DNA from 3 places in the Pseudoalteromonas sp. 13-15 genome. Region 1 is predicted to be linked to each of the others. Evidence: predicted binding sites of a transcription regulator. Region 1 holds the regulator's gene; each other region holds the start of a gene.
What was found. The regulator ArgR, encoded in region 1, controls arginine synthesis, uptake and breakdown. The targets are predictions, from matches to a motif close to ANTGAATANNTATTCANT.
Positions count from the first base shown of each region.

Region 2: the regulator ArgR is predicted to act here: its motif matches at 7,866-7,883, upstream of argC (N-acetyl-gamma-glutamyl-phosphate reductase).
Region 3: the regulator ArgR is predicted to act here: its motif matches at 9,087-9,104, upstream of ATS72_RS18575 (arginase family protein).

Region 1 is NZ_CP019162.1:2,015,821-2,026,219, reverse strand. Features, by position in the region: gene lpdA (dihydrolipoyl dehydrogenase) at 1-915, shown strand, start outside; gene ATS72_RS09415 (tRNA-uridine aminocarboxypropyltransferase) at 1,137-1,829, shown strand; gene ATS72_RS09410 (Fe(3+) ABC transporter substrate-binding protein) at 2,628-3,632, shown strand; gene ATS72_RS09405 (ABC transporter permease) at 3,632-5,263, shown strand; gene ATS72_RS09400 (ABC transporter ATP-binding protein) at 5,264-6,313, shown strand; gene ATS72_RS09395 (Dyp-type peroxidase) at 6,360-7,259, shown strand; gene argR (transcriptional regulator ArgR) at 7,256-7,723, opposite strand; gene mdh (malate dehydrogenase) at 7,948-8,880, shown strand; gene ispB (octaprenyl diphosphate synthase) at 8,976-9,947, opposite strand; gene rplU (50S ribosomal protein L21) at 10,370-10,399, shown strand, end outside.
Region 2 is NZ_CP019162.1:1,685,584-1,695,982, forward strand. Features, by position in the region: gene ATS72_RS07790 (hypothetical protein) at 1-18, opposite strand, end outside; gene ATS72_RS07795 (hypothetical protein) at 18-527, opposite strand; gene ATS72_RS07800 (hypothetical protein) at 879-1,412, opposite strand; gene ATS72_RS07805 (hypothetical protein) at 1,429-1,629, opposite strand; gene argH (argininosuccinate lyase) at 1,888-3,753, opposite strand; gene ATS72_RS07815 (argininosuccinate synthase) at 3,802-5,004, opposite strand; gene ATS72_RS07820 (ornithine carbamoyltransferase) at 5,001-5,933, opposite strand; gene argB (acetylglutamate kinase) at 5,941-6,708, opposite strand; gene argC (N-acetyl-gamma-glutamyl-phosphate reductase) at 6,708-7,718, opposite strand; gene argE (acetylornithine deacetylase) at 7,941-9,086, shown strand; gene panP (pyridoxal-dependent aspartate 1-decarboxylase PanP) at 9,142-10,399, opposite strand, start outside.
Region 3 is NZ_CP019163.1:675,713-686,111, forward strand. Features, by position in the region: gene ATS72_RS18535 (DsbA family oxidoreductase) at 1-530, opposite strand, end outside; gene ATS72_RS18540 (M24 family metallopeptidase) at 638-1,858, opposite strand; gene ATS72_RS18545 (flavin reductase family protein) at 2,012-2,620, opposite strand; gene ATS72_RS18550 (SDR family NAD(P)-dependent oxidoreductase) at 2,630-3,358, opposite strand; gene ATS72_RS18555 (thiol-disulfide oxidoreductase DCC family protein) at 3,355-3,753, opposite strand; gene ppc (phosphoenolpyruvate carboxylase) at 3,874-6,519, shown strand; gene cdd (cytidine deaminase) at 6,949-7,875, shown strand; gene udp (uridine phosphorylase) at 7,938-8,693, opposite strand; gene ATS72_RS18575 (arginase family protein) at 9,139-10,248, shown strand; gene ATS72_RS18580 (transporter substrate-binding domain-containing protein) at 10,371-10,399, shown strand, end outside.

The DNA.
Region 1 (10,399 bases):
GATATTCCTGAAAAACTACTTGTTTTAGGCGGTGGTATCATCGGTCTTGAAATGGGAACTGTTTACCGCGCATTAGGTTCTGCCATTGATGTAGTAGAATTTGCTGATCAATTAGTTCCTGCAGCGGATAAAGATATTATCAAAATTTACCAAAAATACGTAAGCGATAAGTTTAACGTTATGCTTTCAACTAAAGTAGTTGCTGTTGAAGCGAAAGACGATGGCTTATACGTTACATTTGAAGGTAAAAATGCACCAGCTGAGCCAGTACGTTACGATAAAGTACTTGTTGCAGTAGGTCGTACGCCTAACGGTAATTTACTTGATGCTGAAAAAGCAGGCGTAAATGTAGATGAGCGTGGTTTTATTAACGTTGATAAACAGTTACGTACTAATGTAAGCAATATTTTTGCAATTGGTGACTTAGTTGGCCAGCCTATGCTTGCGCATAAAGCGGTTCATGAAGGTCATGTTGCTGCAGAAGTTATCTCTGGTCAGAAGCACTTCTTCGACCCTAAATGTATTCCTTCAATTGCCTACACTGACCCAGAAATTGCGTGGGTAGGTGTTACTGAGAAAGAAGCTAAAGAGCAAGGTTTAAGCATTGAAACTGCGGTATTCCCGTGGGCTGCTTCAGGCCGTGCAATTGCATCTTCTCGTACTGAGGGTTCTACTAAGCTTATCTTTGATAAAGAAAGCGGCCGTATAATTGGTGGTGCTATGATTGGTATTAACGCGGGCGAAATGCTTGGCGAAATCGGTTTAGGCATTGAAATGGGTGCAGATGGTGAAGACTTAGCACTTACTATTCATGCTCACCCAACATTGAACGAATCAATTGGCCTTGCAGCTGAAATTTTTGAAGGTTCAATCACTGATTTACCAAACAAAAAAGCAGTTAAAAAGAAGAAGTAAATTCTTTTAACTAGCAACGCTTTTTTAAAACCCAAGCTTCGGCTTGGGTTTTTTGTTTTTATAGCTGTTAATCCAAACATAAACAAAATTTGCTTTAATAAAATACCATTTTATTTTGAGCTGATAGCTGATAGCTGATAGCTGATAGCTGATAGCTGATATCTATTCATCACGTTTTTAGCTACAATATGCGCCGATCAAATTTAAGGTAATTAATCACTGTGACTCACTCTTCCCATAATTCAGTACTGGTATTACGCGCTCAGCAAATTAGTGAATCTCGTCGCGAATTTAATGCCCGTGGCGCTAAGTTAGCACGTTGTGAGCAATGCTTAATTGCAAAGCACTACTGTATTTGTGAAGGCGTAGAGAAAGCGCAGTGCGATGCTGCAGTGTGTTTATTGATGTACCATAACGAAAGTTTTAAACCTTCAAATACGGGGCGTTTAATTGCCGAAATTATACCCGATAACCATGCTTTTAAATGGGATAGAACTAATCCAGATGATGCGCTAATAGCGCTTATTAATGATGAGCAATATCAGCCAATGGTTATTTTTCCTGCTGAGGATGTAGAAGAGGGGCGAGCTATTACGCAAGTGAATATTGAGCCTAATAAAAAGCCGCTATTCATATTTTTAGATGGTACATGGCGTGAAGCGAAAAAAATGATTCGTAAAAGCCCATATTTAGATAACTTGCCCGTATTGTCTATTACAGCTGATAAGTTATCAGATTATCGCTTACGAGTTGCGCCTCATGCGCATCAATTAGGCACAGCTGAAGTAGGTATTTTAGTGCTAGCACTCGCGGGTGAAATGGATGCAGCTAAAAAGCTTGAGGATCACTTTATAAAGTTTAGAGATGCGTATCTTATGGGAAAACGAAATAAAGGCAGACCAGAGTCTCTTTAATACCGATTGTATTGAGTGGTAGTATTAAATTTAGGTCAAAGAAAAGCGCGCTCTATCTCTAGGCGCGCTTGCGGAATCTTCTAATTTTCTGCATCCTGCAATTGAACTTAATCAACTCCAATTTTTACTGTTCCATGTTTATTGCTATATTACTTTTTAGTTCTATGCAATATAAGCCAATCCGGGCTTATCTCCTTTATTCCTAAACGTCCTGTTGCGGTAAAACCTATTACCAAATCCTTCATTTGCACGTCCTAGTGCTTCCGTGTTGTTATCAGTCCATTGTGTTGCCTGTTAAGGCCTGTCCTTTATATTCCTTCAACTTCCTGTTAAGCAACACTCCAATGTTGCACTCCTTTGTGCATCTTCCTGATGCTGTCCGTTTATTAACACTCCGTTGCGATGCTCATCCTGAGCCTGTCCTAACTCCGTGTTATCCTTAATAACCAGTCACTGGTTTGCGAGTAATTGATCCCTGTCCTTTTACTCGTTAAGCGTCATTGCTTAGTTGATGAGGTAATTATAGGTGAATGGTCCAACTAAAGTAGGGCAAAAACCCTAAATAGTTTATGTATTATTATTGTTAAATACTATATAGGTATTAAATATCAATGGTTTATGTTGTTTTTGCTAGGTATTTAATCGGCGTTTTACTTATAAGCTGCCACTTCCGTGAGATATCTCTTACAGGGTATTTCTGTTTTGGACGCTTTTTTAGTATTTATGGGTATTTAGGGTGTGCACTTTTTAACTGTTCACGGTAGAATTATTGATAATAATTACTATTTAGGTGGAATAATGAAGAAAACACTCGCTATCGCTTTAGGGTTTATCGTATCGGCGCCAGCCTTTGCAAATGATGTTGTTAATATTTACTCTTTTCGCCAACCTTTTTTAATACAACCTATTTTAGACGACTTTACTAAACAAACCGGTATTAAAACAAATGTTGTGTTTGCTAAAAAAGGCTTAATCGAGCGTGTAAAACGCGAAGGTAAACATAGTAAAGCTGATTTAGTTCTTACTTCTAATTTTAGTGCACTCATTCAATTAGAAGATTTAAACTTAACTCAAACAATTAATAGCAATAATGTAAATGCTAACGTACCTTCTGCTTTTCGAGATGGAGATGGTCAATGGGTTGCGCTAACAAAACGCGTGCGAAATGTATATTCGTCGAAAGATCGTTTGGGCGCATTACCAAAGCTCACTTACGAAGAACTAGCCGATCCAAAGTATAAAGGGCAAATTTGTACTCGTTCAGGTAAACATCCGTATAACCTAGGGTTAGTTGCTTCAATGATTGCGCATCACGGTGAAGCGCAAACTAAAACATGGCTTGAAGGCATGAAGGCTAATTTAGCACGTAAACCACAAGGTAATGACCGTGCTCAAGTTAAAGCTGTTAAAGAGGGGCTATGTAATCTTGCGTTAGGCAATAGTTACTACTTGGGTAAAATGTTGCAAGACGAAGAACAAAAAGCATGGGCTGAGGCGGTACACATTAATTTCCCTAATCAAACTGATCGTGGTTCACATATTAATGTTTCGGGGGCTGTTATCACTAAATATGCTAAAAACCCTGAAAATGCCTTGAAACTCATAGAGTATATGACCGACAATAAATCGCAAAACATGTATGCATCGCTTAATATGGAATACCCAGTTAAGCCTGGTGTGCAATTATCCAGTTTGGTTGCATCATGGGGCAGCTTTAAAGAAGATAGCTTGCCACTTGATGAGATCAGTAAATATCGTCCGTTAGCGCTTAAGTTAATTGATGAGGTGAAGTTCGATCTTTAATGACTTATAAATTTAAGCTGTCTAAATGGCAGCTATTCGCGTGGTCGACAGGTTTAGTTTTGTCGGCCCCGTTGTTCTTCCTTCTTTTTGAATCGCTACAAGGCAACTCAGAGGTTTTTACTCACCTTTGGGACACTGTGCTTTGGGATTACATTTCTAATACTGTACTACTTATATTGGGTGTGTGTGCACTCAGTAGTGTTATAGCGTTGCCACTTGGTTGGCTAACTGCTTATTGTAACTTTCCCGGAAAAAAACATTTTGAATGGGCGCTCATGCTGCCCCTTGCTATGCCTACTTACATTATTGCCTACGTGTATACTGATTTACTTGATTACGCAGGACCCGTGCAAATTACTCTAAGGGAGTGGTTTGGCTGGCAATCTCCCAGTGACTATTGGTTTTTTGATATACGTACCCTGCCGGGCGCAATAGTCATGATTGCCTTGGTACTCTACCCATACTTATTTTTAATTTTTAAAACGGCTTTGAGAGAGCAGTCTTTTAAATTGGTACAGGCAAGTCAATTAATGGGACTTTCCCCAACTAAAAGTTTTTTTAAAGTGAGTCTTATATTATCTCGTGGTTCTATTGTTGCGGCCCTTGCGCTCATTAGTATGGAAACAATGGCCGATTTTGCAACAGTAAGTTATTTTGCTGTTAGCACGCTCACAACCGCGGTATACGATACATGGTTTGGTTATTACTCCTTGACTGCTGCTGCAAAAATATCAGGTGTAATGCTGTTACTACTTTTTTTAGCGCTTATGGCAGAGCGCTTTAGTCGTCGTAATCAAGCTGTATTTGAACGCCAATCGGGCGTAAATAGCGAAGCACTTTATATTTTAAAGGGAAAGTCGGCTTGGTTAGCAACGGCATTTTGTGGCACGGTTTTACTTGTATCTTTTGTGATCCCGATTGCAGTATTACTTAATTACGCCATTACCTACTTTGAAAAAGCATGGAGTGCTGAGTTTTTTAATTATGCGTGGCAAAGCCTAAAAGTGTCAGGCGTTGTGAGCGTAATAACAATTGCATTAGGTGTTTTTGTTGTTTTTTATCAGCGTATAGCAAAACAGTCTTACCCTCTCGTACCTGGGCGACTAGCTAGTACGGGCTATGCACTGCCTGGCACCGTATTAGCAATTGCCGTTTTATTACCTTTAACACTGTTAGAAAGTAGTATTAATAATGTATTAGAGCCTTATAATTTAGATATAGGCCTGTTACTAACAGGCAGTGTGTTTACTATTGTGATTGCTTATGTCGTTCGGTTTTATGCCATTGCTCACGGAGCGATAGAGTCGAGCTTTGTGCGTATTAGTCCATCACTTGATATGGCAAGCCAGTCTATGGGTAAAAGCCAAGGCCAAACATTGCGTTTAGTGCACCTACCTTTATTAAGAAGAGGCTTACTGACTGCTGCTTTACTTGTTTTTATTGAATGCATGAAAGAACTTCCTGCGGCGTTATTACTCAGACCATTTAACTTTGAAAGTCTAGCAACGCATGTTTTTCAGTACGTGAGTGATGAGCAGTTAGAGCTTGCTTCTATATCTGCTTTATCTATTGTTATTGTTGGATTTATCCCTTTGTATTTTATTAATCGTTCTATGGAGCAACACACTTAAATGAGTAGTTTAATTTTGCAAGGTGTCAGCTATCACTATAACGGTACAAAGGTGATCGAAAACTTAGACTTAACCGTGGGTAAAGATGAGATTGTATGTTTGCTTGGTGCCAGTGGCTGCGGTAAAACCACCACATTAAAAGCCATTGCAGGCTTAGTTGAGACCAAGCACGGAAGTGTATTTATAGATGGAAAGCTGGTAAGTGATGAGTCAACATTTATTGCACCAGAGAACCGAAATATAGGTATGATGTTTCAAGATTACGCGTTGTTTCCTCATCTAAGCGTAGCAAATAACATTGCGTTTGGGTTAGGTAAAATGAGCCAATCCGAAAAACAACAGCGTGTGGATGAAATGCTTCAGTTAGTGCATTTGTCTGGTTGCGCAGATAGATTTCCTCACCAGCTTTCTGGTGGGCAGCAGCAACGCGTTGCGATTGCCCGTGCGTTGGCTTATAAACCAAGTTTACTACTTCTTGATGAGCCGTTTTCAAATATAGATACCCAAGTTCGTTTTGAATTAATTGCAGATATTCGCCGTATTATTAAGGCGCAACAAGTATCAGCGGTATTTGTTACCCATTCAAAAGAAGAGGCTTTTGCTTTTTCTGATACGCTTGCCATTATGGATCGCGGTAGTATTGCCCAACAAGGCACGCCAGAGCAGCTTTTTGCTGCTCCTAGGTCAAAGGTGGTTGCAGAGTTTCTAGGTCAAGGCATATACTTATCCGCAGAAGCATTAACGGCTACTGAATATAAAACACCTTTTGGCACCGTTGAGTCAGATATGCAAACGAGCTGCTATCCATGTAGTGGTGAGTTATATGTGCGACCTCACCAAATTGAACTTGTGCAAGAGTGTCAAAGTGACAAACTCAGTAAACGGGCTACAATATTAAGTCGTCGCTTTATTGGCTCTGCGTATGTTTATAAAGTTGTTATAGCCGAACAAACGCTTGAAGTTGAAGCGCAATATGGCCAATCATTTGAAATCAATGAGCAGGTTATAATAAAAATAAAACCCCACACAGTGAATTTTTTTGAATCATAGTTAATGTGATTCACTGTGTACATATCTGTAAAACTGAGGAATAACAATGGCGCAAGCGCAATCTGGGATTTGTGCTGAAGCAAACCTGCATGGTTTGCATTTATTTTTTAATGTGTTTGATGGTCAAGACGAATCATTGCGCGCTAAATTAAAACAAGTAAGCGCAATTGAAGAAGAGTTTAATGATCAGTTTTCAGAGTCGATGTTGTCGTGCGTTGTTGCCATTGGCGCCCAATATTGGCCTCATATTCTTCCTGAGTATATTCCTAGTGAGCTGCAAAGCTTTCCAAATATAAATCATCCAGATCACCAAATGAGTGTTCAGCCGTGCGACTTGTTTGTGCAGGTGCGTTCAGACAGAGAAGACGTAAACCACTTATTTGCATTGCAAGTTTTAAAGCTTTTTGCACCTGATGTGGAGCTGGTGGAGCAAATACGTAACTTTCGTTTTTTAGATGGCCGAGATTTTAATGGTTTTATTTATGGTGGTGATACGCCACACGGAAGAAAAAAGCGTTCAACTGCTTTAATTAATAAACCTGGTTGTTTTGAAGATCAGGGAAGTTATATTCATGTTCAGCGCTATAAACACGACTTAACTGTTTGGCAGCACTTATCGCTCAGTGAGCAAGAGCAAATTATGGGCCGTACACGACTTGATAATACGCTTATAACCCCAGCACTAAATACCAGTCATGCCACGCGTAGTGAGTTAAAAGATGAAGAGGGGCAACCCCTTTTGTTGAATCAAAGCATGCCTTATGGCGATGTTTATGAGCAAGGTATGTTATGCATAAGCTGCGCAAGTACTGGTACTGCATTTGAGGCTGTATTAAATAGCCGTTTAGGGGAGGGGGAGTGTTACGACCATTGGCTTGATTTTACTCAAGCCGATATGGGGTCAGCTTTTTTTGCCCCCTCAGTTGGGTTTTTAAAGCAAATTTAAACCGTATCAAATAAAATACGTACTCGTTCAAGTGTGACGTCTATTTCAGAGATTTTTGCTGGGGCAATAAATATAGTATCGTCTCCGGCAATAGTACCTAATACACCATCGGCCTTTCCTAACGAGTCAAGTAAGCGGGCAATAAGCTGCGCAGCGCCTGGACTGGTGCGAATAATGATCATCATTTCATTATGCATAATATCAATGACTAACTGGCGTAATGGGCTTTTAGCTGTCGGCACTCCCATTTCAGCGGGTAGGCAGTAAACCATTTCTTGTTTAGCGTTGCGGGTACGCACAGCACCAAACTTACTTAACATGCGTGACACTTTACTCTGGCTTATATTGTCAAAGCCTTGCTCTTTAAGCGCATCAACTATTTCGCCCTGAGAGCCAAAGTTTTCTTCTTTTAAAAGTGATTTAAACGCTTTTACCAATGCTTCTTGTTTATCTTGAGGTTGCATAGTCTTTATTCATTATTGTTATTTATGCTGTAAATACTACACAAAAATGAATAATTATGCAGCAGTTGTTTAGTCAACTTGACAGTTTGATGCGATAAACCACCAAAGTTTACAACTATGGTCGAAAATATCGCAAAATAGGCCCGATAAATTTGTTTTTAGGCGCTAATTTCATTATCTTAAGGGCCACAAGTATTTCCTACCTCAAATGACGGAGAATTCCAATGAAAGTTGCTGTATTAGGTGCTGCAGGCGGTATCGGTCAAGCATTGTCTTTACTATTAAAAACAGGCTTACCAGCTGGTTCTGAATTATCACTTTACGATGTTGCACCAGTTGTACCAGGTGTTGCTGTTGACCTATCACACATCCCAACTGATGTTAAAGTAGCAGGTTTTGGCGCAGACGATTTAAACAAAGCGCTTGACGGTGCTGATATTGTTTTAATCCCAGCGGGTATGCCACGTAAACCAGGTATGGATCGTGCAGATTTATTTAACGTAAATGCCGGTATCATTAAAACACTAGCTGAAGGCATTGTAGCTAGTTGTCCTAAAGCACTTGTGGGTATTATTACTAACCCAGTAAACGGCACAGTACCGATTGTTGCTGAAGTGTTCAAGAAAGCAGGTACATACGATGCAAGCCGTGTATTTGGTATTACTACGCTTGACGTGATTCGTTCAGAAGCATTTGTTGCTGAACTTAAAGGCGTAGACGTTGCTACAGTTAAAGTACCAGTAATTGGTGGTCACTCTGGCACAACGATTCTTCCTCTACTTTCTCAAGTTGAAGGCGTAACTTTCACTGAAGACGAAGTTGCTGCACTTACTCCACGTATCCAAAATGCAGGTACTGAAGTAGTAAATGCTAAAGCAGGTGGTGGTTCAGCTACATTATCAATGGGTGCTGCTGCAGCACGTTTTTGTATGTCTTTAGTTAAAGGCCTACAAGGTGAAGATGTTGTAGATTACGCATACGTTGCTGTTGAAGATGGTGATGCAGAGTATTTTGCACACCCAGTACGTTTAGGTAAAAACGGCGTTGAAGAAATTCTTTCTTACGGCGAGCTAAGCGCATTTGAAGAAAAAGCGAAGAACGATATGCTTGAGACACTGAAAAAAGACATCAAAGAAGGTGTTGATTTCATGGCGTAATAGCCAGAATGAGCATTAAAAAAGCCTGCATTTGCAGGCTTTTTTGTTGCTCGAATGTTATTTACTATTAGTGTTAAATAACAGGCTCGTTAAGGTTAGTGATCACGGTCAACGGCTATACGGGCTAAGCTTACCAATGCGTGCTTGTATTCAGATTCTGGTAGAAAATCTAAGCAAGCAATTGCTTTATCGGCTTCAAGCTCTGCTTTTTGCATTGTAAACTCAAGCGCATTGGTTTGTTTTAACGTAGATAAAATCTCTTCTAAATGTTCCATACCATTACTGTGCTCAATTGCATCACGAATTAACTGTGTTTGATGCGCATTACCGTGTTGCATTGCATATATAAGTGGTAGGGTCGGCTTACCTTCGGCTAGATCATCGCCTATATTTTTACCTAGCTGGTCTGCATCGGCGTTATAATCAAGCACATCGTCAACAAGCTGAAATGCCGTACCTAAGTGCATACCGTATAAGTTTAATGCATTGAGCGTGGCTTCATCATTATTGGTAATAATAGCAGCAAGCCCGGTAGCAGCCTCAAACAGCTTAGCCGTTTTAGAGTAAATAACTTGCATGTAGCTGGCTTCGGTTGTGTCTGGATCGTTGCAATTCATAAGTTGCAGCACTTCACCTTCAGCAATGATATTGGTAGCATCGGCGAGTATTTGCATAATTTGCATTTTGCCTAAACCAACCATTAACTGGAATGAGCGCGTGTATATAAAGTCGCCAACTAATACGCTAGCAGCATTACCAAATTCAGCGTTAGCGGTTGGGGTGCCTCGGCGTAAGTTTGACTCATCAACAACGTCGTCGTGTAATAAGGTCGCGGTGTGAATAAACTCAACAATGGTCGCAAGTGTAATGTGGTCTTTACCAGTATATCCTAGCGCTTTGGCAGCTAAAATAGCCAACATAGGGCGAACGCGTTTGCCGCCGCTATTAACTATGTATAAACCAAGTTGGTTTACTAACGCCACCTCTGAGCGCATTTGCGCATGTATAAGTTGATTGACGTCATTCATATCGCTTTCTATTAACGCCTGGATAGCTTTTATATCCATTGATCTCCGAGCCAATTTTTATGTGTGAACGGCGCAGATTGTACAACAAAAAACGCACTAGCTCGATATTTTGTGACGATTGATTTAAAAAACCTACCTAAAGTGCTTAATAAGTGCTTAATTCAATCACAAATGTGTTTAATTACTAGACGATGAAAGATGGTTTTTGAGTTTGAATAATGTACAACGCAGGTTGTAATTTTATTAGTAGGGTTATTTTTGCAAAGAGTTAAAAAGCGCTTGGCAAAAGGCTTAATTAATATAAAATAGAGAAAATATTGAATTGCTCTCAAAGCAGCTACTTTTTATTCATTTTAATTACAAAATAGGCTTGCTAGTTATTTCGCGTTAGCGTAAACTTCGCGCCCTATCGAAGAATATTTTAGTTGCGCCGATTTGAGGGTGCACAGACGGAGTTAATTATGTACGCGGTTTTCCAAAGTGGTGGTAAA
Region 2 (10,399 bases), 330 kb from region 1:
CTCCAAAAAACTACCCATTACCTAGCCACCGGTGTTTTACGATTCAACACAGCATTTTTCAATTTAACCAAACCCAAAAAGTCTTTTTTAATGAAGAAAACAGCAACCATGGCAAAGTCGTTAAAGTTAACTAGCCAAGAGTAAAGTACTGTAAAAAGCCACGGTTCGTAGTTTTTATAAACCACGGTATCTAAATGCATTCCTAAAAATAGGATGGCATTCACTGAGAGCCCCGCTAGTAAATAAACGGATATAAGCCTTTCTTTAATAAATAAATTAAGTATCACAAGGGCAAAAATAGTGGCTATATCAAAATAAAAAAAATCGAGGTACAGCATTGCAGAAGTATCTATAAAAAGGCTTGATAGATATGAAACAGTCATCACTAAAGATAACCAAACACGCTTTTTGTAAGGTGTATTAATGCTAGAAACAAATGAGTACAAAAAGGCCATTAAAAACCCCCACTGCACCAATGCCCCAATATAAAAACTTACATCAGGACTTAACATCAGATCATCTAACATAACAATCGATAATGTAATAAGAGCAGGTCATTCTGACAGGTAAATACATATTTAATTTGATGGGTTTGTATATGTTTGAAAGCAAGCTGAATAAAAAAGTCATTAAAAATACCCATTATAAAAATGCACTAATTTACATAGATAATTGGGGCTAGTTTTAAAGCGTTTCATGATTTAGTTGTTTACCAAGTTTTAGGAGTATGCTTCTATTTTACATTCTAAAGCTGAGTGACATGTGGCTTATACTTTATAAAGTATAGATGTCAAAATATAGTCATTAGTTGTAGAGTGACCGCTCTTAAATTTATGCTTTGACGTTTTTTCATCGCAAAAATAAAAAATAATTTTAAGCTAGGGCATTTTTGAATTAGCGCTTGGATTTAGTAAAGTGCGGATTGCATTTTTAAGTTTATGAAGCCCTAAAATATCTCTATCAACTATTAAAGCTACTATCATTGTAATATCAATTAGGTTGACAGTGTAAATAAACACCTCCCAAAACCACCAATGTTTGTTGTTTTCCAAAACATTACCGTCTATGTACATTAACAAAAAGAAAATGGTATTTATGCTAAGGCCTAATACTAAATATAAAAAAGATGGCGTGGTTTTTTTTACTATTTTGTATACACAAATAAGTGCGAAAATAGTCGCAATGTCATACAAGGCAAATTGCAGATAGAGTGAATTTTTAATTGAAAGCCATGTAAAAAAATAATCTGATAAAGTGTATGAACACATCATTACAAAAGAGCTGAATAAAAGGGTGGTGCCTTTTTTTAAACCTATTGCATAAATAAATATATTAAAAAAAAAGGCCATTAAAAATCCCCACATAAAAAATGCAGAGAGAGAAAATAACCCAAATAAATTTTGTAAGAGCATCTAACGCCTTAAATTATTACTTTGGCCTAGCTGGCGGGTTTACTATTATTGCCGAACGACTTAAATCAGCACTGGCCGCACTTAAACCTTCTTGCGAGAAGCTTACTGTATCAGATTGTAGGGTTTTAGTGCTAGTAGTTTGTTCAGCCGCAGGCTGTAATTGTTGTGTTTTGTTGTATGCTTGCATTTGCACTTGGCTATTAGCTGAAATTTGCATGTAATTGATCCTTATAAAAGTTTAAATTTAATTGGCGTAAAACTAAATCACACCATTGTGTAGGTATATGCACTACTCATGGTGGTAGTTGCTATTTATAACTACATAGCTATTAGCAAGCTATGTACCAACTTTTATTTGAATTTTATTTTTAAGTAAATTACTAGAAGTTGAGACAACCAAAACACCTCCGACCAGATAAGTTCAGGCATAAAAAAACGCACAGGGGTAACCGTACGTTTTTTGTATCCAGGGAGTTTAAGCCACGAATTTACACGGGATCGCCGCTTTGTTACTTGGCTTTAAAATGTATTCCATTGCTACTTCGTCGCAGTTTTCTTTGCGAAGGCACAATTCACAATCTTTCATTACTTTTTCTGGCAAGCTGTCTTTGCTGCAAAAAGCAAAATCTTGTTTTTCAAAAAAGTCTGGCACGCGAGTAAGTACAATTACGCGATTAAGTGCCAATTTTTTGGCTTTTATTAGTAAATGGTCAACTAATTGCCGCCCTTGCCCAGTTACTGCACTTTGCGGGTCAATACCCAAAGAGCGTATCTCTGCAAGGCCGGTATCGTATATATACAGCGATGCACAGCCCGACACTTTGCCGTCTATTTCGGTTACAGCAAATTCATTAATCGAATGCACCATGTCGCTTTTAGCACGCGGCAAGTTTTCGCCGACCGTTGCCCAATGTTGAATAAGTTTTGCAATTGATTCAACGTCGTCTAGGTTGGCATCACGAACCGTTATCTGCTGTTTTTTTTTGGCTGCTTTAATTGCGCTAGTGACTTGCTCAATGGAGGTGCCGCCAACTGCTTGACGCGCTTTAATACAGGCGTCTATTTCAAGTACCGGATAAACATCGTCTTCAAACACATCATTTACTGATTTATATTGTTCAAGTGAGAGCTCCTCAAGGGTTTTATCTTCACTTATTGCAAGCTGTACCAACACACCTACAATATGATGCCCCTCTCTGAAAGGTACCCCCTTAGCAACTAAGTAATCAGCCAGCTCGGTTGCATTTGCATGGCCGCCTTTTGCCGCAGCCAATGTACGCTCACCTTTAACTTTTACGCCTTTAATACACGCTTGTGCCATATGAATACACGCAAGCCATGTGGGCATTGCATCAAAAATGCCTTCTTTGTCTTCTTGCATATCTTTATTGTAAGCAAGTGGTAGTGCTTTAAGGGTCATCATCATGGCGCTAAAGGCACCAAATACACGGCCTGTTTTACCACGAATAAGCTCAAGTGCATCTGGGTTCTTTTTTTGCGGCATTAAAGACGAGCCAGATGTAACATTGTCGGCAAGTTCAATAAAGCCCGCTTCACCTGAGTTATAAAAAATTAAATCTTCAGACATACGCGATAAGTGAATCATTGAAATTGAAGCACAACTTAATAGCTCAACAACAAAGTCACGGTCTGAAACGCCATCAAGGCTATTTTTTGTCGCCCCTGTAAAGCCTAAGCCTTGTGCAAGTGTTTGGCGGTCAATTGGGTAAGCAGTGCCAGCCAATGCGCCACTGCCTAGCGGGCAATAGTTCATACGGGCTTTAGCGTCCTGCAAACGGCTTTCGTCGCGTTCTAGCATTTCAACATACGCCATACACCAGTGGCTAAATAGTACGGGTTGTGCACGTTGCAAATGGGTATAACCAGGTAAAATAGTACCTAGTTCGCGTTCAGCCAACGCAACAAATTCAGCTTTTAATTGCGCAATGGCTTTTAAAATATGATCGGCAGTATCACGGCACCATAATCTGAAATCGGTGGCTACTTGGTCATTTCGACTGCGACCTGTGTGTAACTTTTTAGCTAGGTCACCCACTTTCTCAATTAGAGCCGCTTCAACATGCGAATGGATATCTTCAGCACCGGATGTAGCTACAGCCATTGGGTCAGCTTTTACCTCTTCGAGTAGCTCGTATAATGCCGATACTAATTCTTTGTGCTCATCGTTTGATAACACGTTAACTTGTTCAAGTGCGCCAGCCCATGCAACAGAGCCAATAATATCTTGCTCTGCTAGTTGGTAGTCAAATGGAAGAGAGTCGTTAAATTGCTTAAACGCCTCGTCTGGACCCGTAGAAAAACGTCCGCCCCATAATGCCATGAAATATCTCCAAACCCTGAAATGCCCCTTTTACAAGGGGCGTAAAATTTACTTTTTAGACAACGCCGAAATTCTGCTTGAAAGCGAGAATAAACGAATAAAACCTTCAGCATGTGATTGGTCATACACATCATCTTCGCCAAAGGTCGCAAAGTCTTCGCTGTATAGGCTGTTAGGTGATTTTTTCTGAACCGCAGTCACTTGGCCTTTATAAAGCTTAAGTACCACTTCACCGGTTGCTAATGTAGATAACGCCTCAGCGCCCGCTAAAATAGAGTCTTTTAGTGGTGTGAACCAACGACCGTCATAGACTAAATGCGAAAATTCGCCGCCTAATACTTCTTTCCACTTACGGCTTGATTTATCAAGTACTAGCTCGTCTATTGCTTGAAGGGCCGCCATGATCACGGTACCACCTGGGGTTTCGTAACAGCCGCGCGATTTCATGCCGACTAAACGGTTTTCTACTATATCAACACGGCCAACGCCATGCGGTGATGCAATGTCGTTTAATTTAACTAAACAATCATAAGGTTTAAGCTCTTCGCCATTGACGGCAACCACTTCACCTTCAACAACTTTTAATGTTACTAGCTCGGCTTTATCGGGTGCTTGCTCAGGAGAGTTAGTCCAAGTCCATACTTGATCGCTAGGCTCACACCATGGGTCTTCAAGCTCGCCGCCTTCGTGGGAAATGTGCCATGCGTTAGCATCACGGCTGTAAATTTTTGTTGCTGAAGCAGAACACGGAATATCACGCTCGGCTAAGTAATCGAGTAGTGATTCACGGCTTGATAAGTCCCACTCTCGCCATGGAGCAATGACTTTTAAATCGGGTGCAAGCGCTGCAAAGCACGATTCAAAACGAACTTGGTCGTTACCCTTACCCGTACAACCATGCGACAGCGCATCGGCACCTACTTTACGTGCAATTTCAACTTGCGCTTTAGCAATGATTGGACGCGCCATTGAAGTACCTAGTAAGTAAGTACCTTCGTAAATAGAGCCCGTTTTAAGCGTTGGGTAAATGTATTCACTTACCATTTCATCTTTTAAGTCAACTACGTAACACTCTGATGCGCCTGATGCGATGGCTTTTTCTTCAACGCCTTCAAGCTCTTCTGCGCCTTGACCTACATCGGCAACAAACGCGATTACTTCACAGCCGTAATTTTCTTTTAACCATGGCACTATAGCCGATGTATCTAGACCACCTGAATAGGCTAAAACGACTTTTTTAATTGAACTCATAGGTGTTCCTTAACAAAATTTGGATTTAGTAATGTAACTAGCAGAGCATTTTGCGCATGCATGCGATTTTCTGCTTGTTGAATAATTTTTGATGCTGGGCCATCCATTACCTCAGAGGTAATTTCAAACTCACGGTGTGCCGGTTGGCAATGTAATACCGTAGTCGCCCCTGTTTGATCTAGCAATGCTTGGTTTAGCTGATATGGCATATATTTTTCTTTAACTTGCTCAAGAGGCGTAACATCGCCCATAGACACCCATGTATCAGCATAAACAACGTTTGCGCCAACCGCCGCTTCTACACGGTCACTCACCATTACTGATGCGCCATTCATAGCTGCTATTTGCTCGGCCTTTTTAAGAATTTGCGAATCAGGCGAGCTGCCTTTAGGCGTTACTGCCACAAAATCAGTACCCAGTGTTGCAGCAAGTAACATAAGTGAATGAGTTACATTATTGCCCTCGCCTAGGTAAGCTACTTTAAGCTCGCTCACATCGCCATGTACTTCTTGAAGCGTTAAAAAGTCTGCCAATGCTTGGCACGGGTGATACAAGTCACACAAGCTATTAACCACAGGAACAGAAGAGTACTCACCTAATGTGGTTAACGTGCTGTGCTGGTTTACACGCGCTACAATACCGTCAGCCCACGTTGAAATATTTAGTGCAAAATCTTTTACAGATTCACGTGCGCCCATTGCGCCATTTTGCTGATCTAAATAAACCGCATGACCACCTAAACGATTAATGCCAATATCAAACGATAAACGTGTACGTAAGCTCTGTTTTTCAAATAGCGTAACAACTGACTTGCCCGCAAGTACTTGGCTGTATTTTTCTGGCTTTGCCTTTAAATCACGCGCGAGGTTTAATAAATTAAGTGCGCCTTGTTGGTCTAATTCTAGACCCGTTAAAAAATTCTCTAACATGGTAACCCTATGGTGTAATCTTTGTTCCGACATGCTCGCCTTGCAGCAAAGCAGTTAAATTTTCTGGCTTTTGCCAGCTGGAAATATACACACCGCGTCGTAAGTGTAGGGCAGCGTGAAGACTGGTCTTAACTTTGACCTCCATCCCGCCCACAATTACTCCCTCTGCAATTAAAGTCTCAATGTGTTTTGTATCTAATTGATGTAATGGCTGCTTATTAGCGTCAAGCACGGCCTCTACATCAGTCATAAAAATAAGTTCTGCATTTAAATTATTGGCGATAGCTGCCGCTGCCTCGTCTGCATTAACGTTGTACCAAAGCCCTTGCTCGTCAAAACCTATAGAGCTAACAATTGGTAAGCGCCCGACGTTTAGTAAATCGTTAATAATAGAGTCGTTGTTGCTTTCGCATTTTCCTACTAGGCACAATGCTTTGAGCTTTTGCGATGCGGTTACGCCTGCTTCGTAAAGGCTTAAACCCACAGGTTTGTGGCCAGCAGCAATAGCTTGAGCCATTAGCTGCTTGTTTGCACAGCCTGCAAGTGCACCAACTATATGGGGCATTTGTTCTGCTGGGCTAATACGTAAACCTTGATGCTTAGCGCTAACAAAACCGGCTTCTTTTAACCATGTATCGACTAATGTCCCGCCACCATGGACAATTACAAAGTTATGACTTAGCTGATTAGACAACACATCAAATAACGCACGAGCAGCATTTTCAGTATTAAGTACAGCGCCGCCAAGCTTAATAACCCACGTTTTTTTAGCCATTAAAACGCTCCTTTTAAGCCTGTAGTGTGGTCTAAATTCATTGATAAATTAATACACTGCAGAGCTTGCCCTGCAGCACCTTTTAGTAAATTATCAATGGCTGCCATAACAATGAGCTGAGAGCCTTGCTGCTGCCAACCAATATCAACATAAGGCTGCTTTGCAACTCCCTTAATTGACGGGATCTTACTACCTAACAAGCGGATTAAAGGCTCGTTTTCAAGCACGCTGTAGGCCTTAGCCACTTGCTCACTTGTAACATTAGGTTTTAGTTGCACGTAAATGGTTTCTAAAATACCGCGAGCAAAGTTACCTAAATGAGGTGTAAATAAAACCTGGTGACCAAGGTGTTGCTCTATTTCTGGTCCGTGGCGATGATTAAATAAACCATATGGCGCTAGCGACACTTCACAAAAATGAGTACCTACACTGGCTTTACGCCCTGCGCCTGTTACACCCGACACTGCATTAATAATAATTTTGTCGTCGCTTAACAAACCTGCTTGCTGTAGTGGCTTTAACGCATTCAGCGCCGCAGTAGGGTAACAACCTGCAACAGCCACTAAATTTGCATTTGCAATGTCGTTGCTATTCCATTCAGCTAAACCATAGGCCGATTCATTTAATAACTCAGGGTGCTTATGTTCAAAGCCGTAATAAGTAACGTAATCATCATTGCTTGCAAGGCGATAACCACCCGATAGGTCAAACACCTTTTTGCCCATCGCTAAAAATTGCGGGGCTAAATCTACACTTACTTTATGGTCGGTACACAGGCATACGTAATCTGCATTCGCATTAATGTCGTCGAACGCTGACTTTGTAAGAGGAAGTAAAGGAGTATCAAGTAAACCTAAGTGCTCTGGATATAAATCACTCAGTAATTTGTGTTTATCTAAGCTTCCTTCAGATACATAGCTACCTGACAGTTTTAAATTTGGGTGTTTAGCCACAAGGCTTGCTAGTTCTGCGCCGCTGTATCCACTTGCGCCAATAATCGCTACATTCATTATTTGCTCATTATCTTAAAATCTATTACTACTTATTTATGTGTTCGCTTACACTAGCTTAGGTGCTAAGTAAGTCTTTTTTGTTAATGAATTTTGATTATCGTCGCATTATCTTCATTGCGTTACTTAATATATTTATGCTTAAAAAGTGAATTGATATTCATCATAAATACTTTTATATTGTTATGCAATTAAATTGAATAGTTATTTTGGAATTTTTTTATGTCTTTGCCTTCGTTTATTTCTATGTACCAGCAATTAATTGCAGCCCCGTCTATCAGTGCAATTGAAGACAGCGAATGCATGAGTAATAAAAACGTTATCGAGTTACTTGCCCACTGGTGTGAAACGCTCGGTTTTACCTGTGAAATAATAGAACTGGAAGGTAAAAAAGGGCGTTATAACTTATTAGCAAAACGAGGAGCCGGGGATGGTGGTTTAATGCTTGCTGGGCATACCGACACAGTGCCGTTTGATGACAGCCGCTGGAATCATGATCCGTTTAAATTAACAGAGCTCGACAACAAACTGTATGGGCTAGGCAGTATTGATATGAAAGGATTTTTTGCTTTCGTATTACAAGCTATAAGCGAGATAGATGAAAAACAACAAACACAGCCAATTTTAATACTTGCCACTGCAGATGAAGAAACCACCATGGCAGGCGCACAGCAAATTTGCAAACATCCTAACTTAAAGCCAGCACGCTGTATTATTGGTGAACCCACTGATATGACTCCAGTATTTACACACAAGGGCCATATGAGTACAGCTATAAGGGTCGTAGGACGCTCAGGGCACAGCTCAGATCCCGAACGTGGTCTAAACGCCATTGAAGTTATGCATAAAGTGACTTCAAAATTACTGATCTTAAAAGAGCAATTAAAGAATAAGTATTCACTAAATCACTTTGAAATACCTTATCCTACTTTAAATTTGGGTAATATTCATGGTGGTGACAACGCAAATAGAATATGTGGGTGTTGTGAAATGCATATTGATATGCGCCCATTGCCAGGGTTGAGTGTACAAGAGCTCCAAGCACTGCTGCTAGATGCAACAAAAGACATAAACGAGCAATACCCAAACTCAGTAAGTGTTATTGACCTACATGACCCAATACCCGCATTTACTGGCAGAACCGACAGCGCGCTAGTTCAACTAGCTGAAAAGGTAGCGGGCCAAAAAGCCATTGCTGTTAATTACTGCACAGAAGCACCTTTTATTCAGCAACTGGGTTGTGAAACCATAGTTATGGGACCAGGTTCTATTAATCAGGCGCATCAGCCTGACGAATTTTTAGCAATGGAAAAAATAAAGCCTTCACAGCACATCATTAGCAATATTATAAAAGCCTGTTGCTTTTAGCTAAGCAATAAAAAAAGACGCTTAACAGCGTCTTTTTTTATAAATGCTAAATTTACTATTTCATGTATTTGCTTAAATACTTTTTAAATACTGGGTCTGTTTTAGCAAGCTCTTTTTGCTCAGCTAATATCTCTTTTAAAATCATACCCGAGGTAAGCGGATTAGCCAGTACAACCCTAAACACAACCGTAGGTTGATTATCGTATTGAGCTGGAGTCAAACGAGTACGCGATACAAACGAGCGTCCAGATTCACGCTGGCGTTTTTGCATACTGGCTGTAAAACGATTTAGTGAAGCAAAAATATCAATCCGTGTTTTTTCATCAGCCTCAGCAATCGCTTGTTTTATTTGCTTAGGCACATAGCGATAAGTAAGCAAACATAGCTCAGGCTCTGAAATAAGTTCAAAATCTTCATCTGCCTTGATTAAATCAGCAAAATACCTTGCCTTTTTTATGCTTCGATCGATTAGCATTTCATAGCCTTTACGGCCTATAACACGTAAGCAAGCATGCACTAACATAGCCATACCAGGGCGGCTACCCTCAAGTGTGTGGCTACCTAAATCTTTAGAGCCCTTACGCAATATATACTCAGCATGATGCTCTATTGCATCGGTTGCAGCGGGATCTTTAAACAACACTAAACCTGCGCCCATCGGGACATACATTTGTTTGTGGGCATCAATTGTTATTGAGTCTGCTCGCTCAATACCATTGAGCAAAGGACGATAAGTATTAGATAATAACGTTGCCCCACCCCAAGCAGCATCAACATGAAAATGACAGTTAATCTCTTGCGCTAAATCAGCCATTTCGTTGAGGGGATCAATATTGCCGGTTTCGGTTGTACCTGCAACACCAATAATTGCCATTACTTTAATGCCTTTAGACTCAAGCTCGCGGGCTTTGTCTCGCATGGCATTTACATCGACCTTGTTGTCATCAGTTGTTTTAATACCAACTAAGTTGTCGCGCCCTATCCCTAATAAATCAACCGATTTACCTAATGAATAATGACCACGTTCTGAAATTAATACTGCTAAACCTCTGTATCCATAATGCAGCATTCCTGCCACAATCCCTTGCGATGCAATACCGGTAAATTCACCATCGGCTTTTAACAAACGATTTCGAGCAATCCAAAGCGCAGTAATGTTTGCAACCGTACCACCAGAGCAAAATGCACCTAATGACGTTTTAGCGCTGTGCATCCATTTAGAGTAAAACGCATCGTTTTGGCCATAGGCTAAATGATGCATCATACCTAACACCTGACGCTCAAGGGGAGTAAATGCCTTAGATGTCTCAATT
Region 3 (10,399 bases), on a different replicon from region 1:
TGTTTAAAGTTATTTTGCTCTTGGCGTACAGCTTGAACGTATTTATCTGAGTGCAAAATATTTCGGGCTTCTTCTTTATCAAGACCAACACTTTCGACAACATCAAGCAGAGCGTCTTCTTGGTTTAAGTATTTTAAATCGGTGAAGTGCGCTTCAAAAAAGGCGAGTTTTAACTCGGTTTGTTTATCTTCTTCGCGTGCCCACATTAATAAACGATGCAAATCAAAGCTGTTGATCATGATACGTTTGCCATCAAAGTTAAACGTAAATCCAGCACGCTTTCCTGCTTCAAACATGTTTTTACGATTTTCATCGCCTTGTTCTTCAGTTAGGTTGTACTTTTGCATTAAATGCTCGTTTAAGTCTTGACCTTCAACTGGCATATCTGGATTTAGCTCAAAAGGATGCCATGTAATATCTGCACTCATTTCGTCTTTAAGTTGGCCAAGTGCTGTCTCAAGATTTTTATAACCTACTACACACCATGGGCACATTACGTCTGACACGATATCAATTTTAAAATTTTTCATATTCATCCTTTTGCGGATTGCTTTTGTATAAAAGGGATATTGGGATGAACTGGACTTTATCAACGAATAAAATAAAAAGAGCAGCTAAACAGCTGCTCTTGAAGGAATTAAGCGTTAAGCCCAAATGGGTCGTCGATACTGTGGCTAGGCTCTGTAAACCAATGAGGGCCGTTGTCGGTCATATAAAAATGATCCTCTAAACGCACCCCAAATTCATCGGGTATCACTAGCATTGGCTCGTTACTAAAGCACATGCCTGGGGCAAGTGGGGTTTTATCACCGCCAACTAAGTATGGCCATTCGTGAATATCTAAACCAATACCATGGCCAGTTCGATGCGGGCAACCCGGTGTTTGGTACTGCGGGCCCAGCCCTTGAGCCGCTAAATAGTTACGAGCACCTGCGTCAACATCTTCGCATGTAGTACCAATGTTTGCGGTGTTAAATGCGGCCAGTTGCGCTGCTTTTTCGTGATCCCAAAACATGCGCTGGCGCGGTGTTGGTTCACCAAATACATAGGTGCGGGTTATATCTGAAAGGTAATCGTGTACTTTACAGCCGGTATCTATTAATACCATATCGCCTTTTTTAAGCACTTGCGCATCTTTAACACCATGTGGAAACGACGTTGCTACACCAAACAGTACAATGCAAAAATAGTTGCCCGGAGCGCCTACTTTTTGATGCGCTTTTTTTATAAAGGCTTCGACTTCTGTGGTGGTAATACCTTCGTAAAGCATACTCGCAGTGGCTTGGTGAACGGCTAAGGTCATGTCCATTGCGCCCTGCATAAGTGCTAATTCGTTAACCGATTTGTGCATGCGGCAATGTGCAGTAACGCCTTGCGCATTGATTATATTTAATCCTTTTTGCGCTTTGTTAATACCATCGAATATAAAGAACTGTGCGCTTTCATCGATGCCGATGGTGGCGTCGTCACTAATGTTTAGTTGCTTTAATACGCTAACAAATAGCGCATAAGGGTTTTCGTGCTCTTGCCAGCCGTGTATTGGCCCTTCAACCACTTTAAAGCCATCTAGAGTACCAATTTCAAAATAAGGTGCAATGTACTGTACTTCACCAATCGCAGGTAAAATTGCGCCAACCATACGTTCACTCGCATACCACTTCATACCCGTAAAGTAGGTGAGGTTGGTCCCTGCATTTAGGTAAATTGCATCAATGTTATTAGCTGTCATATAAGCTTGTGCTTTTGCTATACGTTCAATGTGTTCGTCAGTCTGAATAGGTGTTAACGATTGGGTCATATTACTTAAGCTGGCTAATGCTTGCTCTGGGGTTTGCGTGCCAATACCGATTGTGCTCATGGGATTCTCCTTGGAATTTTCGCTATTGTGCGCAATGCATTTTTAAAATTCAATGTTCTGCGATCAGCAACATCGATTGGGATTGTGAGTGCGTTGGGGCTAAGTTGGGTTATGTGTTTGCCATGATAAAGGGGTGAAAAACACCCCTAAAAGTTATTTTTTTGCGTAGGGAAGGCGCGTTAATTTATTTGCTGTGTGGTAGCTGTCAAGGCCAGTAACCGCGACAGTATCAATGGCTTGTAAATCTAGAAATCCATCGCTTTGCAGAGCGGTTTCATCTAAATACACATCGACAATTTCACCAATCACTAGTTCAGTTCCGTTAATTTCAAGATGTTTACTTTCAACAAATTTTACTGAGTATTTTAAGCGACTCTCTTTGACAAAAGGGGCCGAAAACTCATTTAAGTACTCAGGTGTTAACCCTGTTTCTTCAAATTCGGATTCGTCTTTGTCGTAGCGTGCTGAGGTTTGATGCGCTTGTTTATAAATAGACTTATTTACCTGATTGATAGTGTAAACACCTGTTTGTAATATATTTTCAAACGTATGGCGCGGTACACTGTGTGGGCGCATTATCATACCTACGAGGGGAGGGTGAGCACCCAAATGAATAACCGAACTAACAATCGATAAATTAGTGTTGCCTAGTAGGTCTTGTGTGCCTATTAGGTTTGCACTTTTAAACCCAGATAACGAGTTTATTAAATGTGTACGAGTACGTTTTTCAAGTGCGTCGATACGCGCTTTAGTAAAATGCATTTTAAATCCTTACCACGGTATAGTTGAGCCTTGCCAATCTAAATAAGCTGGCTCGCCATTTAGTTCTAAATCAGGGTTGTTATTTGTTAAGTCAAAAAGTTGGTGAGCTACAAATTCAGGTGTAAACAATTTGCCTTCGGGTACATTTTTTTGAAAAGGCTTAGACAGGTCTGTGTCAGTTGTACCAGGATGAAATAGCACAAGTTTGGTGTTCTTTGCACGACGAGCAAGCTCTACTGCGGCAGTTTTAAATAACATGTTAAGGGCTGATTTAGATGCCCGATAAGTGTACCAGCCTCCCATTTTGTTGTCGTTAATACTACCTACTCGTGCACTTAAGGCAGTTATAGTGCAGTGCGTTTTATGATTGATTAAAGGCAAAACGCTTTGTAAGCAGAGCAATGGGGTAAGCGTATTTGCGTTTAGTAACAAATTAAAATAATCAGCGTTGATGTCTTCAAGCTTTTTTTCTGGCATGTGCTCGGAGTTATGTAACTTACCGTTGAACATTATTACCTGGTGTATGTCGGCTTGCTCATCTTTTAAATGTTGAGTAAGGCCAAATAAGCTGTCAGTAGAGTAATCAGTATTGTAAAAAGTAATGTTGTTACTGTCTTGTGGAACATGGTTACTTGAACTGACGCATATGATGTTAAATTCAATTGTTTGGTTTTGAAGGTGCTTTACGTAGGCTTTAGCAATCGCGCTACTAGCGCCAAAAAGAATAATTGTCTTCATTTTTTTCCTTTTGATTTTATGGCGCACTGGCCGTTGTTGCACTGGGTGTTAGGCATTAACAACCTGCTTACAGAGTGCCTGTGTTTTGCAAAAAAAATATAGCCCCAATCTGCAAAAATACGAATAACCGGCAAGCGAAAAAGTTTCAACCAGCGGTGTTTTTCAACTGTTTTCCAAGCTTGGTATGTTACGTCTAGCCCATAAATCATCTCGCCATTTTTTAGTTGCGCTTGTAGGTACGTAAGTGCTTGGTTTTTGTTTATATGCCTGTAGCGCTCGCTAAAATCGGCAGCATTTAAATCCTCAAGGGTAATTAAGCTGTGTTTATCTGCTTGTTTTAACTGTTGCATTTCAGTGCTGCAAAGTGGGCAGTTACCGTCGTAAAAAATGATCATACCAGTGCTTTGTGATTATTTTATCTATACTTTTTTACGACATGACATTGCAAATGGATCTATTAAATATGCGCTCTTAATGATATTAATAGTCCTCCATGAAACAAAGGAGACTGAGAAATGAGTGAACAATATGCCGCCCTGCGAGGTAATGTAGGTCTACTTGGACAATTATTAGGTCAAACTATAAAAGATGCCCAAGGCCAAGCAATTTTAGATAAAGTAGAAGAAATTCGCGCTTTATCAAAATCCTCTCGCAGTGGTAATGAAGACGATCGCAAGGCGTTAATTGAAGTATTACATGCCCTTAGTGATGAAGAGCTTTTACCGGTTGCCCGTTCATTTAATCATTTTTTAAATTTAGCCAATGTGGCAGAGCAGTTTCATACTGTATCGCGTTTTAATGACGCTGGTCTTGGCCAGCAAAACCCTCTCACTCAAACATTAAAAACGTTAGCCGCTAAAGCACAAGAAGGTCAGTTAGACTCTAACCACCTTGCTGACACACTCTCAAAACTCCACATTAATTTAGTACTAACGGCCCACCCCACAGAGGTTACACGCCGTACAATTATTAACAAGCACGTTGAGTTGAGCGATTGTTTAGCATCGCTTGAGCGAAAAGATAACTTGGAGCATGAGCGCGAAGCTATTTTAAATAGAATTGCTCAGTTAATAAGCCAAGCGTGGCATACAGACGATATTCGTCGTTCGCGCCCAACGCCTGTTGATGAGGCTAAATGGGGGTATGCAGTTATTGAAAATAGCCTTTGGCATGCTGTTCCGCGTTTTTTACGTGAATTTTCGGAGCATGCTAAAGAGCAATTAAGTCTAGAGTTGCCCATTGACTACAGCCCAATTGAATTCACTTCTTGGATGGGTGGAGACCGAGACGGTAACCCATTCGTTACTGCACAGGTTACTTCGCAAGTTCTTGACCATGGTCGCTGGATGGCACTTGATTTATATAGCCGAGATATTGATACGTTATGCGCTGAGCTATCTATGTCTGACGCCAGCGACGAACTCATTGAGTTGGCAGGCCAAGATTTTGAACCCTACCGCACTGTGCTTAAAAAGCTTAAAGGCGAAGTGTCTGAAACAGTGGCGCATCTAGGTGCAAAAATTAAGCACAAACGCACTGACGCACAAGATCTTGTTACTGATATTAACCAGCTTAAGCACCCAATTGAGGTGTGCTATCGTTCATTATTAAAATGTAACATGAAAGTCGTTGCCGATGGCTTACTACTTGATTTAATGCATCGTTTAAACAGTTTTGGCCTACGTTTGGCAAAACTGGATGTACGTCAAGATTCATCACGCCACAGCGACGTTTTTTCTGAACTTACGCGTTATTTAGGGTTAGGGGACTACAACCAGTGGCAAGAGCAAGACAAGCAAGCATTTTTACTAGCGGAGCTTAATTCGCGTCGTCCGCTTATTCCTAAGCATTGGCAACCAAGCCCTGATGTACAAGAAGTGCTCGACACCTTCGATGTAATTGCAAAGCAAGATGAAAAAACATTTGGTTTGTATATTATTTCAATGGCACGCACTGCATCCGATATTTTAGCTGTACAGTTACTTCTTAAAGAAAGCGGCTGTAGTTTTGAATTGCCAGTTGCCCCATTATTTGAAACATTAGACGATTTGAATAATGGAAGCGACGTGATCACGACGCTACTCGATAATGTGTGGTACCGCGGCCATATTCAAAATACGCAAAATGTAATGATTGGTTATTCAGACTCGGCTAAAGATGCCGGTATGATGGCAGCAGGTTGGGCCCAATACGAAGCAATGGATAAACTCGTGCAGCTTGCAGACGAGCGTGGCATTGAGCTTGTGCTATTCCACGGTCGAGGAGGAACTGTTGGTCGAGGTGGTGCACCGGCTGCACAAGCACTGCATTCGCAACCGCCAGGCTCACTTAAGGGGGGTTTACGGGTAACAGAGCAAGGCGAAATGATACGCTTTAAATTTGGTTTGCCAGATGTAGCACTACAAAGCTTAAATATATATGCAGGGGCAGTACTGCAGAGTAACTTATTACCACCGCCAGAGCCTAAGCCACAATGGCGCGAAGTTATGAAGCTTATTAGTGAGCAGTCGTGTGAGCATTACCGCAATGTTGTTCGCCACGACGAAAACTTTGTTCCTTACTTTAGAATGGCAACGCCAGAATTAGAGCTTTCTAAACTTCCGCTTGGCTCTCGCCCTGCAAAACGCAACCCTAATGGGGGCGTTGAAAGTTTACGTGCTATTCCATGGATTTTTGCATGGAGTCAAAACAGGTTAATGTTGCCTGCTTGGTTAGGTGCGTTAACAGGCTTAAAAAAGGCACTAGACCAATATGGCTTAGAAACACTAAACGAAATGAGCCTCAATTGGCCATTTTTTAGAGCTCGTTTAGAAATGCTTGAAATGGTATTTAGTAAAGCAGATAGCTGGTTAAGTGAGCACTATGATAATGCGCTGGTGGAAGATATGTACAAGCCGTTAGGTGTAACCTTGCGAAAAGAGCTTGAAGAGGCCATTGAGCTTGTGCAGTCATTAAGCCCGCAAAAAAGCTTACTTGCAGCTCAGCCTTGGATAAAAGAGTCGATTAGTTTACGAAACCCATACACCGATCCGCTCAATGTATTGCAGGTTGAATTGCTTCGCCGTGCCCGCTCTAACGAGGAGCATAACGAAGGTGACATCGATAATGCATTAATGATCACTATGACAGGTATTGCTGCAGGTATGCGTAATACTGGTTAATTGTTAACGTTTGTTATTTAGCAAGGGAACACGCCGTGTTCCCTTTTTTGTGTTTAATAACATAGGCCTGTTTATCTTTCGGGGTTAAATTTGCAACAGTGTGTTTGGTACTTAGGTAAGGCAGCGCCTTTATAGGATGGTTATTCCTCATAAATAGGCGGTAACGCAGCATGAATACCAAACACGTGCTGCCCGAATGTTCGCCCTAGGTGCGATTAACTCTTTGTTGCCTACATGGGTGAAGGGAAGGAGCATGAGCAGGACTAGGAAGTTTTGCTCGGTTTACTTAGCCCACTAGGTTATAAACCTCGCACCACGATTAAATCGTCTCTAGTTTGAACAAGTTTTAAGCCTGAAAGGTCAACAGGCCCTAGCAATTTGGGTCTTAAACTTTTAAACTACTTAGCCATTGAATAATTAAAATACATTATGGCTTCAGCAACTTTTACTGTACAAGAAGATACAGCCCTTACAAATTCTCATATCACGTTAAACGTAGCGCAAACAGAGTCCTTACGTAGCCAATTAAAGTCGCAGCGCGGCATATTAAACACAAACAACATTGAACAGCTTTGCAAAGAGTTTAATGTTTCTGTCGATTCACTGTTACAAGGTTTAGTACCTTTAGCGTCTGAGTTTTCAGTAGCTCCAGTATCACATTTTCATGTTGGTGCAATTGTAAAAGCTATAGATAAGCAGCAACAAGTTAATTTTTATTTTGGCGCTAATGTAGAGTTTGATCATCAAGCACTGAGTCTCGTTGTTCATGCAGAACAGTCTGCCATTAATAATGCTTGGTTAAATGGTGCTAAAAAAATTCTTAAAATTGCTATAAGCGACGCTCCGTGTGGCTATTGTCGCCAATTTATGAATGAATTAGCCGATGCGAAAGAGTTTGATATTTTACTTCCAAGTCAACATTTTAAATTGGCAGAGCTATTACCTCACTCGTTTGGACCAACCGATTTGGGTAACGAATTTAGTTTGTTTAACCCAAAGCCTCAGCTTGCGGTTTTTGATGACGAACAGATCGAAGAGACTTTTTCTGGCTTTGCGTTAAATGCGTATGTACCGTACAGTCAAAATTTTAGTGCGGTCAAGGTAAGTACATTCAATAATGGGGATTTTTACGGCAGTTATGCAGAAAACGCAGCTTATAGCCCAAGTTTATCGCCTTTGCAAAGCGCGTTGAGTCAGTTCTTTTTAGCTGGCCTTAGTTTTGATAAAGAGACGGTGAAAGGCATCACACTTTTAGAAACTAAAGGGCACGAAAATCAAGCGGGTGTTTCGAAGGCGGTACTATCGGGATTTACTGATCTGCCAGAGCTAAAAATAATTAGCGCTGCGCTTAAATAGTGTCAAAAAAGCACAGCTAATAAGCTGTGCTTTTACATATCAATTTTACTTATTAAGTAAAATTAACCTAGTAACACCTTGGCGGCTTCTAATACAACAGCCACTGATTTTCTTTCTATTTCACCGTGGTCAACGTTAGGAATTTCTTGACGAGTACGGTTAACTAAAACACCGGCAACACAGGCAGCTTGCAAGCCAAGGGCTGCACACATAGTGAATAATGTGGCCGACTCCATTTCGTAGTTCATTACGCCCAGCTTTTGCCATTCTTCACAACTACCTTGAAATGCTTTTGGCACATAACCCGAATGAGTATCGTAGCGCTCTTGGCCTGGGTAAAATGTATCGCTAGACGCTGTAATACCAATATGAAAGTCAATTTCTAAGTTTTTACATGCTTCAACCATGGCTTGTGTTGCATAAAAATCAGACACAGCAGGGTAGCTAAGTGGTGCAAAATGTTGGCTTGCACCGTCTAAACGCACAGACGCTTGGCTAATTAAGATTTCACCTTCATTAATGTGAGGTTGAATAGCACCCGTAGTACCAATGCGTAAAAATTGACGCACGCCCAATTGAGCAAGTTCCTCTACTGCAATCGATGTAGATGGACCGCCAATACCGGTTGAGCATATAACCACAGAGTGGCCATTTAGTTGACCTAGATAAACATGAAACTCACGTGTTTGAGCAAGGCAGGTTGGGTTGTCTAGGAATTGAGAAATACGTGCAGCGCGATCTGGGTCACCGGGCACAATCGCAAGTTTTGCACCTTGTAGATCGTCAATACATAGTCCTAAGTGAAATACCTTTTCCATATCTAAGCCTTTTTAAAATAATTTTTATCAATCTAGCATAATTGCTAGAAACCTTTCTTAAGTACAGGACGTATGTCCGTATTAATATAATTGAGTGCTTGTTTAGACCAGTAAAATAGGGCTTTAGCGTATTTTATTCATCAACTATGAATATTCAAGCACACCCATGGATTGCTGGTTTACTTGTGCGGTTGACTTGTGTGCGCAAGCATTATAAGTATCACTCAACTAAGTGGTTAGTCATAAATGATAATTGCCTGCATTAATTAAAAGCTTTTAAATATCAGTTGCTTATGTTTTTATTTTAAGTTGGTTTTGAAAGGGTTTTTAATGATACAGACAAAGAAAATTTTTAATTTTTTAATTATTTAAAGTTTAGGCCTGTTTAATCGTTTTGCATAAATAATCACTAAAATACGCACTGAACAATTCATAAGGATTTATTATGAGTCAAGAAATTCAAGCATTTAATAGTAAAGTAGAGCACTGCTTATGTGCTCCTGGCGATGGTGTTTTTACCGTTAATACTGCAAAAGAGCGAAAAGCGGCACTTCGAAATAAACTGTATGGTCAAACCGAAAATGTAGATACGCTATGGCGCGAATCGTTAAATGAGTTGCCTCACTCTCCCCATAAAGCGGTCATGCTTGGAATTAGTTCTGATTGTGGTGGCGGTATTTTACGTGGTGCCAATTGGGGTCCTTTGTTTGTTCGCTCAGCATTAATTGATCAGCACCCTGAATGTCATTCGTTCGACTTAGGCGATGTGCGTGTTATTCCACATTTGTTACATGACAAGTACCTAAACGACACAACCATCTCTAATTGCCAAAAAGCGCTATACGGAAACGAGAATAACGACTACTACGTAAGTCCGTTATCAATTACTGAAGATGTGTGCGACAGCTTTTATGCCACGTTTAAAGATAAAGGTATTTTTGGTATTGGTGGCGATCACTCTATTAGTTATCCATTAACCAAAGCGTATTTAAAAGCAAAACGCGAGCAAGGGAAGCGTACGGCTATTATTCATTTTGATGCGCACACCGATTTGCTTGTGGAGCGCTTGGGTATAGATTTATGTTTTGGCTCTTGGTGTACACATATCTTAGAGTTTTTACCTGCACCCCATCACTTAATTCAATTTGGTATACGTTCAAGTGGAAAACCAAAATCACACTGGGAAAACACATTTGGGGTTAAGCAACATTGGGCGCATGAAATTATTGAACGCGGTGCAGCCGCTGTTGCTGCAGAGACTATCGCGCAACTAAAAGCGGATAATGTTGATGAAGTGTATGTAAGTTTTGATATTGACGCACTCGATGCCGAATTTGCTTCTGCAACCGGTACACCGGAAGATAACGGTTTAACACCTAAGCACGCGCTAGACATTTTATCAGCCATTGCCGATGAGTTTCCTATTACGGGCGCTGATATGATGGAAATAGCACCATTTACCGATAGTTCTCTAGTGGGCCAAGCAAGTTCTGAAACAACATTAAAAGAAGGCGCAAAAATTTCAGCGTTTTTAATTAATGCGATGAATAAATAAGTGCTTCAAAACTAATACTATTGACTTAATCTTATTTTATTAAATACTCAAAACTAGCAGTCTACAAAGCCTCAACTATATTTATTGAATAATTGCACTAATTTAGTTGAGGCTTTTACCCAATGAAGGGATTTGTTTTTTTACTTTGCGT